2 regions of the Croceicoccus marinus genome follow, and region 2 is predicted to be linked to the other one. Evidence: riboswitches for the same ligand, from Rfam matches in the RefSeq annotation. Region 2 holds a riboswitch; the other holds the start of a gene.
What was found. Region 2 has a riboswitch for cobalamin ahead of A9D14_RS15245 (TonB-dependent receptor plug domain-containing protein). Riboswitches for the same ligand answer to the same signal wherever they lie in the genome.
Positions count from the first base shown of each region.

Region 1: linked by a shared signal. The riboswitch ahead of A9D14_RS04220 (TonB-dependent receptor plug domain-containing protein) and the one ahead of A9D14_RS15245 (TonB-dependent receptor plug domain-containing protein) in region 2 are both predicted to bind cobalamin.

Region 1 covers NZ_CP019602.1:865,906-872,303, reverse strand. Annotated here, with positions in the region: gene A9D14_RS04235 (ABC transporter ATP-binding protein) at 1-623, opposite strand, end outside; gene A9D14_RS04230 (FecCD family ABC transporter permease) at 623-1,582, opposite strand; gene A9D14_RS04225 (ABC transporter substrate-binding protein) at 1,579-2,466, opposite strand; gene A9D14_RS04220 (TonB-dependent receptor plug domain-containing protein) at 2,466-4,283, opposite strand; cobalamin riboswitch at 4,390-4,627, opposite strand; gene mdh (malate dehydrogenase) at 4,855-5,817, shown strand; gene sucD (succinate--CoA ligase subunit alpha) at 5,873-6,398, shown strand, end outside.
Region 2 covers NZ_CP019603.1:208,788-215,185, reverse strand. Annotated here, with positions in the region: gene A9D14_RS15260 (cobyrinate a,c-diamide synthase) at 1-1,005, opposite strand, end outside; gene cobO (cob(I)yrinic acid a,c-diamide adenosyltransferase) at 1,002-1,616, opposite strand; gene A9D14_RS15250 (hypothetical protein) at 1,613-2,212, opposite strand; cobalamin riboswitch at 2,407-2,615, opposite strand; cobalamin riboswitch at 2,688-2,878, shown strand; gene A9D14_RS15245 (TonB-dependent receptor plug domain-containing protein) at 3,041-4,960, shown strand; gene A9D14_RS15240 (DUF1636 domain-containing protein) at 4,960-5,367, shown strand; gene cobT (nicotinate-nucleotide--dimethylbenzimidazole phosphoribosyltransferase) at 5,364-6,380, shown strand.

The DNA of each region.
Region 1 (6,398 bases), on a different replicon from region 2:
GCATGGTTCATCGCCAGCGCCAGGTCATGCATGACGATGGCCAATCCGCGTCCATAGGCTGCCTGGCAGCGAAGCAGATGCGCCAGGTCGCGCGCATGCCCGATGTCGAGGCTGGCGAAAGGCTCGTCCGCAAGGATGAAGCGCGGTTCCCCGGCGAGGACACGCGCCATCATCGCCCGCGCCTTCTCGCCGCCCGACAATGTCGAGATCGGCCGGTCGATCAGGGCATCCAGCTGCATGTCGCGGACCGCGCTGGATATCGCGCCATCATCCGCTTCCTGCCCTGCCCTGACCGGACGGCCCGGAACGGCGCGCCAGGGCAAGCGCCCCAGCCCGACCAGTGTACGGACATTGACGTCCCAGGCGGTTTCCGCCTGCTGCGGCAGGAAGCCGATCGCCCGCGCCCGCTGGCGCGGCGGCAATCCGGCTAGCGGGGTTCCGTCCAGCCCGACCTCTCCCCCCGCGGGTGCGATCAGGCCGGCCAGCGCGGTCAGAAGGGTGGATTTGCCGGCACCGTTGGGACCGCAGATGGCCGTCATCTGACCCGGACGGATCACGCAATCGACACGTTCCAGCACGTTCGTGCCGCTTTTCTGCACGGTCAGGGCCCGGGCCGCGATCATCAGGCAAGCTCCCGCCGAAGACGCAGCAGCAGCGCCAGGAAGAAGGGCGCGCCCAGCAGCGACAGCGCGATGCCCAGGCGCAGCTCGCTGGCCATCGGCGCCAGCCGACATGCCGTATCGGCGACCAGCACCAGCAGCGCCCCTGCCAGCGCGCTCGGCACCAACAGGCTGGAGGGACGCCGGTCGGTGAACGGGCGGACAAGATGCGGCACCATCAGCCCGACGAAGCCGATGATCCCCGCCACCGCCACGCCCGCGCCGATGGTCAGGCCCACGCCTGCCACGATTCCCCATTGCAGCCGCCGGGCCTGCACCCCCAGCGACAGGGCTGCCTGCTCGCCCAGCATCATCGCATCCAGTGAGCGTCCGCAAAGCGCCAGCACGATCAGTCCCGCCAATGTCAGCGGCGCTGCGATCCATACGTCCGCCCAGCTGCGATCGGTCAGCGCCCCCATCAGCCAGGTCACGATTTCTGACATGGCGAAGGGATTGGGCGAGAGGCTGATGGCCAGGCTGGTAAGCGTGCCCGCAAGGCTTGCGATCATCAGTCCGGCCAGGGTGAACAGCGCGATTCCCCCCGTCCGCCCCGCGATCAGCGCCAGCAGCGCCATCGCCCCCGCGGCGCCTGCCAGTGCGAACAAGGGCAGGATCAGCGGAATGGCGGCCACGCCCAGGAACAGCGCCATGACCGCGCCGAACGCCGCGCCCGGTGCGATCCCGAACAGGCCAGGATCGGCCAGCGGATTGCGCAGATAGCCCTGCATCGCCGCGCCCGCTCCGCCCAGACCGGCGCCGATGATCAGCGCCAGCAAGCCGCGCGGAAGACGCAGTTCGGCCAGTATGATGGCAGCATTGGGCACAGGTTCAGCCCAGGGCGCGATCCATGCCCGTCCCGCCAGCAGCGAGAGCGGCAGTGCCACGCCGATGGCGGCGAGCAGGACCGCGTTGAGGCGGTTCACCCCGCCACCTCGGCGCGGATCTGCGTCAGCCGCTCCAGCGCGCGCGGGATGGTCGGACCGCCGCAATAGAGCAGCTGCGGATCGAAATGCGCCTGCGCGGTGCCGTCCAGCGCCGTCAGCGCGGGGTGCCCAAGCTTGCGGTTTTCCTCGCCGCCCGCGCCCGCGATTAGGATCAGCGGGGGCGGGTCGGCCAGCACCTGTTCCAGCGGCAGCAGCGCGCCCTGCCCCAGCCCGCGCCCCGCGCTCCAGTTCGCGAAGCCGCTGCGGACAAGCAGATCGCTGATCAAAGTCTGCTCGCCCGGCACCAGCCCGCCCGATTGCCAGACCAGCGCGGGAAGCGGGCGGGCGCCCTCGGCAGGCCGGGCGGCGCGGAGGCTGTCCTCGATCCTGGCGACCAGCCTCTCGCCAGCCTCGACTTCGCCCGCCAGCGCCGCGAGTTCGCGGATCTGGGCGATGGAATCGGCGACCGTGGTGATGGTGCCGGTCTTGACCACGCGCAGGCCCATGCGCGCGAAGGCCTGTTCGGTGGCGGGCGGCAGGAAGGTGCTGGCCACCACCAGGTCGGGCCGGAGCGCGGCGACTTCCTCGGCATTGCCCGACACGGCGGGAAAGCGCGCCGCGAGTTCGGGCGGCATCGACGATCCCGCCGGATCGTGGCTGTAGTGCGAGATTGCGGCCAGCCGCCCCGGTGCGATCTCGGCCAGGATCGCGTCGGTGCACGGGTTCAGAGACACGATGACGGGCTCGGCTTCGGACAAAGGCGAGCCTTCGGGAACCGGCACATCCTGGCGAACGCGCGAGCCTTCCGGGGCCGGGGCGGCGGCAGGCGTGCAGGCGGCCAGCATTGCTGCCGCCGCCGCCACGACTGCCGACCGCGCCGCCATCAGATTTTCACCCGCGCTCCGCCATAGGCAGCGGCGCCGGACGAATTGTAGCCCGCGACCGTCTGGTAGCCCGCATCGAACAGGTTCTCGACCCGCCCGAACAGTTCCAGCCTGTCGCCCAGCGGCATCGAGGCGCGAAGATCCACCGTCACGAAGCCGTCGAGCCGCGTGAAATTGCCGCGATCGTCATAGCTGTCGCCGACCAGCCGCACGTCTGTGCCCAGCATCAGCCCGGTGGGGGTGGCCCAGTCCACCATGGCGGTGACCGCGTGATCCGGCCTGCGGTTGAGGTTATTGCCCTGATAGGTGCCGCCCGCCGTCCGGTCCTCGGTCTCCAGGTATGTGTAGACGAGGCCAAGCCGCAGGTTCTGGGACGGGCGTGCCGCCAGTTCGAGTTCCGCGCCCTGCGCGCGGGCCCTGCCGATGTTGTAATAGACCGAATTCGCCAGATCGAAGTCGATCAGGTCGGTGCTGTCGCGGCGGAACAGGGTGGCGGCGGCGAAGAACATGCCGTCGCGGCGCCCCTTCTCGATACCGACATCATAGCCCTTGCTCCGCTCTGGGTTCAGCCCCTCGTCGCCGTAGAAGGAATAGAGCTGGTAGAGCGTGGGCGCCTTGAAGCCCTCGCCATAGGATGCGCGCAGCCGCAGCTGCGCACCCAGTTCCAGCGCGCCATTCGCGCCGAACGTCCATTCGTCGCCGAACAGTTCGTGATCGTCATAGCGCGCGCCCGCGGCGAGGGTCACGGCCGGGCCGCCCCAGGACAGCTGGCCATGTCCGCTGGTGAGCGTGGTCGAGCGGTCGCTGCCCGAATCCTCGAAGCCGTACCATTCGCGGTCGGCCCCGAAATCGATGCCCAGGCTGTCGGTAAGGCCGAAACGGCCGAACAGTTCGGCCCGCTCGAGCCTGCCCTTGGTCTCGTAGGGGAAATCGCCATAGCTTTCCCCCGTATAGAGCCGCGTCGTGTCGGACAGGGCATAGCCGCCGCGCAGGGTCAGCCTGTCGCCCTGATAGTCGGCGCCGATGCGGCCCGAATATTCCTCGGTATCCTGCAGGTCGTCGGTGTCGGCAAAGGCGTACAGGGGCGCGGGATAGCCGTCCTGCTCGAGCCGGCCATCGGCATAGCGGCCATTGGCGGTTAGCGAAAACGCGTCGCTTACGTGGAAGCGGCCGCGCCCCGCAAGCTGCCACTGGCGGAAGCCGTCGGCTTCGCCGCCCGTGCTGGCCGCGCTGAACCCGTCGGAATCGTACCAGCTGCCGGTCAGCCCCGCCTCGACACGATCGGTGACGACCCCGCCCGCCAGCGTTGCATAGGCGGTATCGAACGCGCCATATTCCGCGCTGGCGGAAATCCCGTCGACTTGCCGGGTGGTGAGGTTCATCACCCCGCCCATCGCGTCGGACCCCCAGATGACCGAGTTGGGACCGCGCAGCAGCTCGATCCGTTCGACACTGCCTGCCAGCACATTGGCGAAGTCGAACCCGCCGCCGGGCGCGGCGACGTCGTTCACCTTTACCCCGTCGATCAGGACAAGCAGTTGTTCCGAAAACGCACCGCGCACGCGCACGCCGGTGAACGAGCCGGCCGGCCCGTTCCGGCTGATCGCGACGCCGGGCAGGCGCCGCAGGACGCGGGACAGGTCGGGGCCCTGCACGGTCTCGATCTCGGGCAGATCGATGATGGAGATCGCCTGGCCGGTATTGTCGACCGAAAGCTCCAGCCCGGTCGCGGTGACGGTGATCGGATCGCCCGCTTCCTGCGCGGCGGCGGGGGCGATGAAGGCGAAACAGGATGTGACGAGGGCCGATGTGGCCAAACAGAAATCAAGACGCATGTATCCTCCGGACAAGAACGATTGCCGTTCCTGTCGGAAGACGCGGGATCGCGCCTTTCCGATGCCTTCGGTACACCCCGCCCGCTGGCTCGAACGACCGATACGGGCAGGTCTCCTGACTTCCGGATCGACGCGTTTCGCCGGCCTTCCCGGCCCCTTGCGGGACCAGTGACACGAAATGACGAACGCTCACCGGTTACAGTTGCGGGGGCAGCGCCGGAATTGCCGGACCGCACGCGTTTGACGCACGGCATGACGCACCGATCTTCCCTCTTAGGGCCGGCTGCGCGACAACATGCCCAACCGGCCAACCCATAACGATGGCGCGGCGCATAGCCATGAGAACAATCGGTTGGCAAGCTGAACTTGTCCATCTGACGAGATGGAAATCGATTGTTGCTATTGCGAACTCTTATCAAAGATAATCCAGAAGCCCTCTTTTTTGCCGGTTGCAATCGCCTATCTCGGGGCCTACGGCACATGCCCGAAACAGCGCCCATCTTCGCAGCACAAAAGGGCGCACCCACGGGAAAGAAGAAGAGGAAGAGAGTCGATGGCACGCAAGAAGATCGCCCTCATCGGATCGGGCATGATCGGCGGCACGCTCGCCCATCTGGCCGCGAAGAAGGAAATGGGCGACATCGTCCTTTTCGACATCGCCGAGGGCATGCCCCAGGGCAAGGCGCTGGACCTGTCGCAGTGCGGTCCGATCGAGGGCTTCGACGCGAATATCACCGGCACGAACGACTATGCCGATATTGCCGGCGCCGACGTGATCATCGTGACGGCGGGCGTTCCCCGCAAGCCGGGCATGAGCCGCGACGATCTTCTCGGCATCAACCTCAAGGTGATGAAGTCGGTCGGCGAAGGCATCAAGGCGCATGCGCCGGACGCCTTCGTGATCTGCATCACCAACCCGCTCGATGCGATGGTCTGGGCGCTGCGCGAGTTTTCGGGCCTGCCGCACAACAAGGTCGTGGGCATGGCGGGCGTGCTGGATTCGGCGCGCTTCGCGACGTTCCTTGCGTGGGAGTTCGAGGTTTCGGTTAAGGACGTGAACGCCTTCGTTCTGGGCGGCCACGGCGACACCATGGTGCCGGTGCTGTCCTATTCCACCATCAGCGGCATTCCCGTGGGTGACATGGCCAAGATCAAGGGCGTGGACGCGGGCCGACTGGACGAGATCGTGCAGCGCACCCGTTCGGGCGGCGGCGAGATCGTCGGCCTGCTCAAGACCGGTTCGGCCTATTACGCCCCCGCCACCAGCGCGATCGCCATGGCAGAGGCCTATCTGGGCGACCAGAAGCGCATCCTGCCCTGTGCCGCGCATCTTTCCGGCGAATACGGCGTTGACGGCCTGTATGTCGGCGTTCCTGCCGTGATCGGTGCCGACGGCATCGAGAAGGTGGTCGAGATCGAGTTGAGCGACGAGGAGAAGGGCAACCTCCAGGTGTCGGTCGACGCGGTCAAGGAACTGCTGGAAGCCTGCAAGGGCATCGACGGCGACCTAGCCTGAATTTCTTCCGGGCGGCCTGACGGCCGCCCGCCCCTCCCGACAAGGAGAGCGTTAAATGTCCATTCTCGTCGACAAGAATACCAAGGTCATCACCCAGGGCATGACCGGATCGACCGGCACGTTCCACACCGAACAGGCGCTGGCCTATGGCACGCACATGGTTGCGGGCGTAACCCCCGGCAAGGGCGGCACGACCCACATCGGCCTGCCGAACTATGACACGGTGGCCGAGGCGAAGGCCGCGACCGGCGCGACCGCTTCGTGCATCTATGTGCCGCCGCCGTTCGCAGCGGACTCGATCCTGGAAGCGATCGACGCCGAGATGGAGCTGATCGTCGCCATTACCGAGGGCATTCCGGTGCTCGACATGGTGCGCGTGAAGCGTGCGCTGCAGGGTTCGAAGGCGCGCCTGATCGGTCCGAACTGCCCCGGCGTGCTGACCCCCGGCGAATGCAAGATCGGCATCATGCCCGGTTCGATCTTCAAGAAGGGCTCGGTCGGCGTCGTCTCGCGTTCGGGCACGCTGACCTATGAGGCGGTGTTCCAGACCACCAATATCGGGCTTGGCCAGACCACCGCGG
Region 2 (6,398 bases):
GTCCGCCGTTTCCAACTGCTCCGAACAGACCATCATACCGCCGCATTCGGCCAGCAGGGCCTTGCCCATTGCGTGATGGCGCCGGATACTCCGCTGCCACTGACGGTCGGCAGCCAACACTTCCGCATGCAACTCTGGATAGCCGCCCGGCAACCACAGCGCGTCACATTCGGGCAGATCCTCTCCCGCAAGGGGAGAGAAAAAGCGCAATTCCGCGCCCATTTCTCGCAGAACGGCCAGATTATCGGCATAGATGAACGCAAAGCACGCATCGCGGGCAATGGCGATGCGCCTCCCTTGCAGCATGGGTGGCAGAGGGCTCGGCGCAGGCGCAGGGAACGCGACCGGAGGCGGCAGGGCCAGCGCATCGTCGGGCAAGGCGGCGGAGCAGGCGGAGATGCGCGAGTCCAGATCCGGGATCTCTGCCGCCATTAACAGGCCGAGATAGCGTTGGGGCAATGCAAATGTGGTGTCGCGCGGCAAAGCACCGAGCCATCGGACGGGCGGCTTCACGCTTTCGCGCAGCATATCGGCATGGCGGTCACCCGCAATGCGGTTGGCGATCACACCGTCGACCGCAACTTCCTGCCGGTAACTAGCCAGTCCGTGGACCAGCGCGCCAAAACTTTGCGCCATGGCCGATCCGTCGATGACTGCCAGCACCGACAGGCCGAAGTGCGCAGCGATGTCTGCGCTGGACGGATCGCCGTCGAAAAGCCCCATCACCCCTTCGACAAGAATGATGTCGGCGTCCTGCGCGGCATCGTACAGCAGGCGGCGGCAATGGTCCTCGCCCACCATGAACAGGTCGAGCTGGTGAACAGGATGGCCGCTGGCGCGTTCAAGGATCATTGGGTCGAGGAAATCGGGCCCGCATTTGAAAACCCGCACCCGCCGCCCCGCATCGCGGTGACGGCGGGCGAGAGCGGCAGTAATGCTCGTCTTGCCTTGCCCCGAAGCCGGCGCGGCGACCAGCAGGGCAGGGCAATGCGCCGCTGCGCTCACAAATCGATGCCCGGCTGCGCTCGGATACCGGCGCGGAAGGCATGTTTCACATCGCGGATTGCGCTCACCGTATCGGCGGCTTCGATAAAAGTGTCATGCGCGGCGCGGCCGGTAATCACCACATGCTGCATCGGCGGGCGCGCATGGATGGCGGGCATGATCTCTTCCACGGAGAGATAGCGATAAGTGACGAGATAGGTCAGCTCGTCCAGCACGACGAGGTGGATGGACCGATCGGCCAGCGCTTCCTTCGCCTTTTTCCATCCGGCGCGGGCGGCGGCGATGTCGCGGTCGCGTTCCTGCGTTTCCCATGTGAAGCCTTCGCCGCAGCGTTCCCAGCGCATGTTCGGGTCGCGCGCGAAAAAGGCGCGTTCGCCCACTTCCTCCTTGCCCTTGATGAACTGGAACACCGCTGCCTTGTGGCCATAGCCCAATGTGCGCGCCACCATGCCAAAGGCGGAGGACGACTTGCCCTTCCCATTGCCGGTAATCACCAGCAGTAGGCCCTTGTCCTGCGTGGCAGCGGCGATCCTTTTATCGACCGCCGCCTTGTGCTTGCGCGTGCGTTCGCGGTGGCGGGCATTGATGGCGTCCTTGTCGCTGCCGCTCACCGGCTGCTGTCCGGCAGGATGCGTCCGGTCAGCCGCTCCGCCGCTATGTGGACGATCGCCGCCATGCCCGCCCAGCTGAGCGTCGCGGCCAGCGTGCCGGGAAAATAGCGTTCGATGCGAGGCAGGAACCCGGACACCGAGGCATCGGGGAAATACCCACTGAACGCATAGAATCCGCCGCTGCTAAACAGGTTCGATACGAAAGTCGCGCCGCACAGCACCGCGATCAAGGCAGGGAGGGTCGCCGGCTTCATACCCAAGCGCGCCGCGCCATACCGGCCCGCGAGCCACATCGCGCCATAGGCTGGCAGCAGCATCCAGTATGCGATGGTAAAGCAGAACCCCGAACCGCCCATCACGTAGATTGTGACCACATCGATCGCGAAACCCAGCGCGAAAAGCGCGAGAAAGGCAAGGCGCGGGCGGATGTAAAATCCCGCCACGAAAAAGCTGGCGAGGCTGGTTTCGGGAAGGTGGATATAGTCGGACAGCGAATGCGGGCGCGTGGCCAGCATCACTACAGCCAACACGGCGAAAAGAACGGCATCGAATTGCCGGATATTCAGGCGCTTTGCAGCGATTGGAACGGCGGTCATCATTGATCTCCTCCATAGGGTTCAACGATGCGTTGCCCGCCGCGTAAGACGACGGAACAGGCGCGGCGCAGGGCCGCGGCAGCCGAAATGATCTGCGAGTGCCGAATGACGCGGCCCTCCCTTTCTCAACGCACACACAAGTGTCGTCCACCAAGGGATTGGGCCCTCGTTCGACCGGTACATCCCGCCCGGGCGAAGAACGACGGCAACGGGCCGGTTTCCTGACTTACCGGGTCAACGCATTTCCGCCGCCTTCTCGGAAGGAAACAATCCTTCCAATGGCTTGTGGCAGAACGCTCACCGGTCACAGTTGCGGGAGCAGTGCCGGATTCGCAGATGTAGAATCCTGCTTGCCGGACTTCCCGATTAAGCCCTCGCGGGCACCCGTTACATTCTTGCCGATAGGGAGCATGCGCCGCCTCTGCAAGTCACCATCTGGTCACAAGCGGCTTGCCATATGGTTCATGGGCCATTATCCGCCTCGCCAGCGACAGGTTCCCCGCAAGGGGATCAAAAGGGAACGCGGTTCAAGACCGCGGCTGCCCCTGCAACTGTAAGCGGAGAGCCATCGGCCATCATGCCATTGGGGCAATCATCGTCCCGAGAAGGCGGCCGGACCGGCATCGACCCGCAAGCCAGGAGACCTGCCTGACGCTGTCGTTCTTCGTCCGGACAGGGTGTGCCGGCCGAACGGGGAAATCCCTCGTGAAACGACAGAAACTGCCTCGTGCGGCGCGTGCCGGACGGGACGGTCTGTGTGTGTTCACGCCGCAGTCGTTCCCCCGCTGCGATCCGCGCGTGGCATCTTGTCACTTGTGGGGATTGTCCATGCCCGAATTCAAATATGCGTTCCTGCCGGCGCTCGTTATAGGTTGCTCTCTTTACACCGTCGCCGAGGCCAATGACGCGGCAGGCGAAATCGTCGTTTCCGCCTTGCGTACTCCGGTCGACAGCGACCGCGTATCGTCGTCTGTTACCATTCTCGACCTTGAAGAGATCGAGACGGAGCAGCCCGTCGCGGTCACCGATATTCTGGTCCGTACGCCCGGCATCAGCATGTCGCGCAATGGCGGCTATGGGGCGGCGACATCGCTGCGCATACGCGGCGCCGATGCGGGGCAAAGCGTGCTGGTGATCGACGGCATGCGCCTGTCCGATGCATCCACCACCGATGGCGGGGCAGATTTCGGCAATTTGTTCGCCGACGATATCGAACGGATTGAGATTTTGCGTGGGCCGCAATCGATCCTGTGGGGCAGCCATGCAATTGGCGGGGTGGTCAATGTGGTCACGGCCAGCCCCTCCGATCCGCTGGAAGGGCGCCTCACGCTCGAAGGCGGATCGCGCAATACGCTGAACGCGCGGGCAGGCGTGGGCGGCAGCGGCAAGGCGATCGACTGGCGGATCGCTGGCAGCACATTTACTACTGACGGCATATCGGCGCGCAGCAACGGCACCGAGCGGGACGGCTATCGCCGCCAGTCCGCCAGCGGCACGCTGACGGCGCGGATCGCGTCGGTACTGTCGCTGAACCTGCGCGGCTACTACGCCGACGGACGTAATGATTTCGATGGGTTTGCCGGTGACAGTCGCGCTTATGGGCTGACACAGGCGTGGACAGCCTATGCGGGTGTGAATGCAGCGCTGCTGGACGGGCGGTTCACCAACCGGCTGGCGGTGATGGAAAGCCGCACGGACCGCGATAATTTCGACCCCGACCGTTCGGTGCGCAGCCAGACATTCGACGCGCAGGGCCGTGGTCGCCGGTACGAATATCAAGGCGGCTTCGCCCTATCGGACGCGGTGCAATTTGCATTCGGTGGCGAGCGTGAGGAACAGCGCATGCGCACCGCATCGCCGGGCAATAATACATTGCCCTTCACTACCACGCGGGCCGAGGCGGATATCGACAGTGTCTATGTGCATGCCCGCGTTTCACCCACGGCGGGGATGACGCTGGAGGGCGGGGTTCGCCACGACGACCATTCGCGTTTCGGCGGCAATACCGTGTTCAGCGCGGGCGGCAGCTTCGTCCCGTGGGATGGCGGCACCATATTGCGCGCCCGATATTCCGAGGGGTTCAAGGCGCCGTCGCTCTATCAGCTGTTCACCCAATACGGATCGGCGGATCTGCAGCCCGAACATGCCAAGGGCTGGGAAGCGGGCGTGGAGCAATATCTGCTGGACCGGCGCGTTTCCCTGTCTGCCACCTATTTCGAAAGGGACAGCGATAATTTGATCGACTTTGCCTATTGCCCCACCACCGGCACGCTGCCCGGCGAATGTTATATTCCCGGCACCGGTGTCGAGCGGTTCGGCTATTACGCGAATATCGACGAAAGCCGTGCGCGCGGCGTGGAGCTGGCCGGTTCGGCGCAATTCGGGGGCTGGTTCGCGCGCGGCAATTTCAGCTGGATCGATGCCGAGGATCGCAGCGCCGGTACGACCTATGGCCAGCAATTGCCGCGTGTGCCGCGCTATCTGGCGAACGGATCGTTCGGCTATGAGGCGGAGGACGGCTATTCGGCCAGTATCGCTCTGCGCTATTCGGGTGAAAGCCGCGACCGCGCGGGCGGAGTCATGCTGGACGATTATCTGCTGACCGATCTGCGTGCAGAGGTGCCGGTGGGTGCCGAGCTGTCGCTATATGGGCGGGTCGAGAACCTGTTCGACAGCGATTACGCCACCGCCAACGGATACGGCACATTGGGACGCAGCGCCTATGTCGGCGCAAGGGCGCGTTTCTGATGCTGCGCCCTGCCAGTAGCGGCCCCTCGGTCGTGGTGTGCAGCACCTGCCGCCTGTCACCCGACCGGCGCGAGGACGATGAAGGGCGGCGCGGCGGCGCGCTGCTGGCAGGGGCCATGCGCGATCTGCAACGGGCCGAGCCGCGCTATGCGGACATTGCCGTCGAGGAAATGCCCTGCCTCTTTTCCTGCTCGCGCCACTGTGCGGTGCATATCCGCGCGGCGGGCAAGATCGGCTATGTTCTGGGCGATTTCACCCCTGATGATGCCAGTGCACGCGCCGTGCTGGACTATGCCGTGCATCATGGCGCCAGCGAGCACGGGCAGGTTCGCTATGCCGATTGGCCCGACGGAGTTAAGGGCCATTTCATCGTCCGGATCCCGCCCGAAGGGAGCGTGGTGGCATGATCCGCTTTGCCACTCCCGCTGAGTTTAACGCTGCCTTGCGCGATTTGCCCATGCCCGATGCTGCCGCGCGCGACGCCGCTGCGGCGCGGCAGGCGCAATTGACCAAGCCTGCAGGTTCGCTTGGCCGGTTAGAGGATATCGCGCTGTTCATGGCGGGCTGGCAGGGCAGCGTTTGCCCGACCGTCGATCGGATCGCGGCCGTTGTCTTCGCCGGAAACCACGGCTGCGCCGCGCGCCGGGTTAGCGCGTTTCCCACCGAGGTAACTGCGCAAATGGTGGCGAATTTCCACGATGGCGGCGCGGCGATCAATGCGCTGGCGCGGGCCTGCGGCGCGTCGCTGGCGGTGGTGGCGCTGGATCTGAACCGGCCCACCGGCGATATCGCGCGTGGCCCAGCGATGAGCGAGGCGGACTGCCTTGCCGCGTTGAACGCTGGCGCGGCATCTTTGCCCGACGATTGCCAGCTTTTCCTGCCCGGAGAGATGGGGATCGGCAATACGACCCCTGCGGCGGCGCTGTGCGCGGCCAGCTTTGGCGGCAATGCGGCTGATTGGGTTGGCAAGGGCACGGGCATCGATGCCGCCGCGCTGGTACGCAAGCGGCAGGTGGTGGACGATGCGCTGGCGCGGCATCGCGATGATTGCGGCACCGCGTTTGAAACCCTGCGTCGGCTCGGCGGGCGCGAGATTGCAGCCATGTCGGGCGCGATGCTGGCGGCGCGACACCGGCGCATTCCGGTGCTGATCGACGGTTTTATCGCTTGCGCCGCGATGGCGCCGATGGCGCGCTTTGCGCCCGCTATCACCGGGCATTGCCTTGCCGCCCACCGTTCGGGCGAAGGCGCACACGGGCGATTGTTGGATGCGCTGGGCTTCGACCCCCTGCTGGCGCTGGACATGCGTTTGGGAGAAGGCTCGGGCGCGGCGGTGGCGGCGCAGATTGTCCGCTCGGCGCTGGCGGCGCACGGTGGAATGGCGACATTCGAAGAAGCTACCGTCGCAGGTTCGCCGTGAGGTCGTTCGATCTTTACC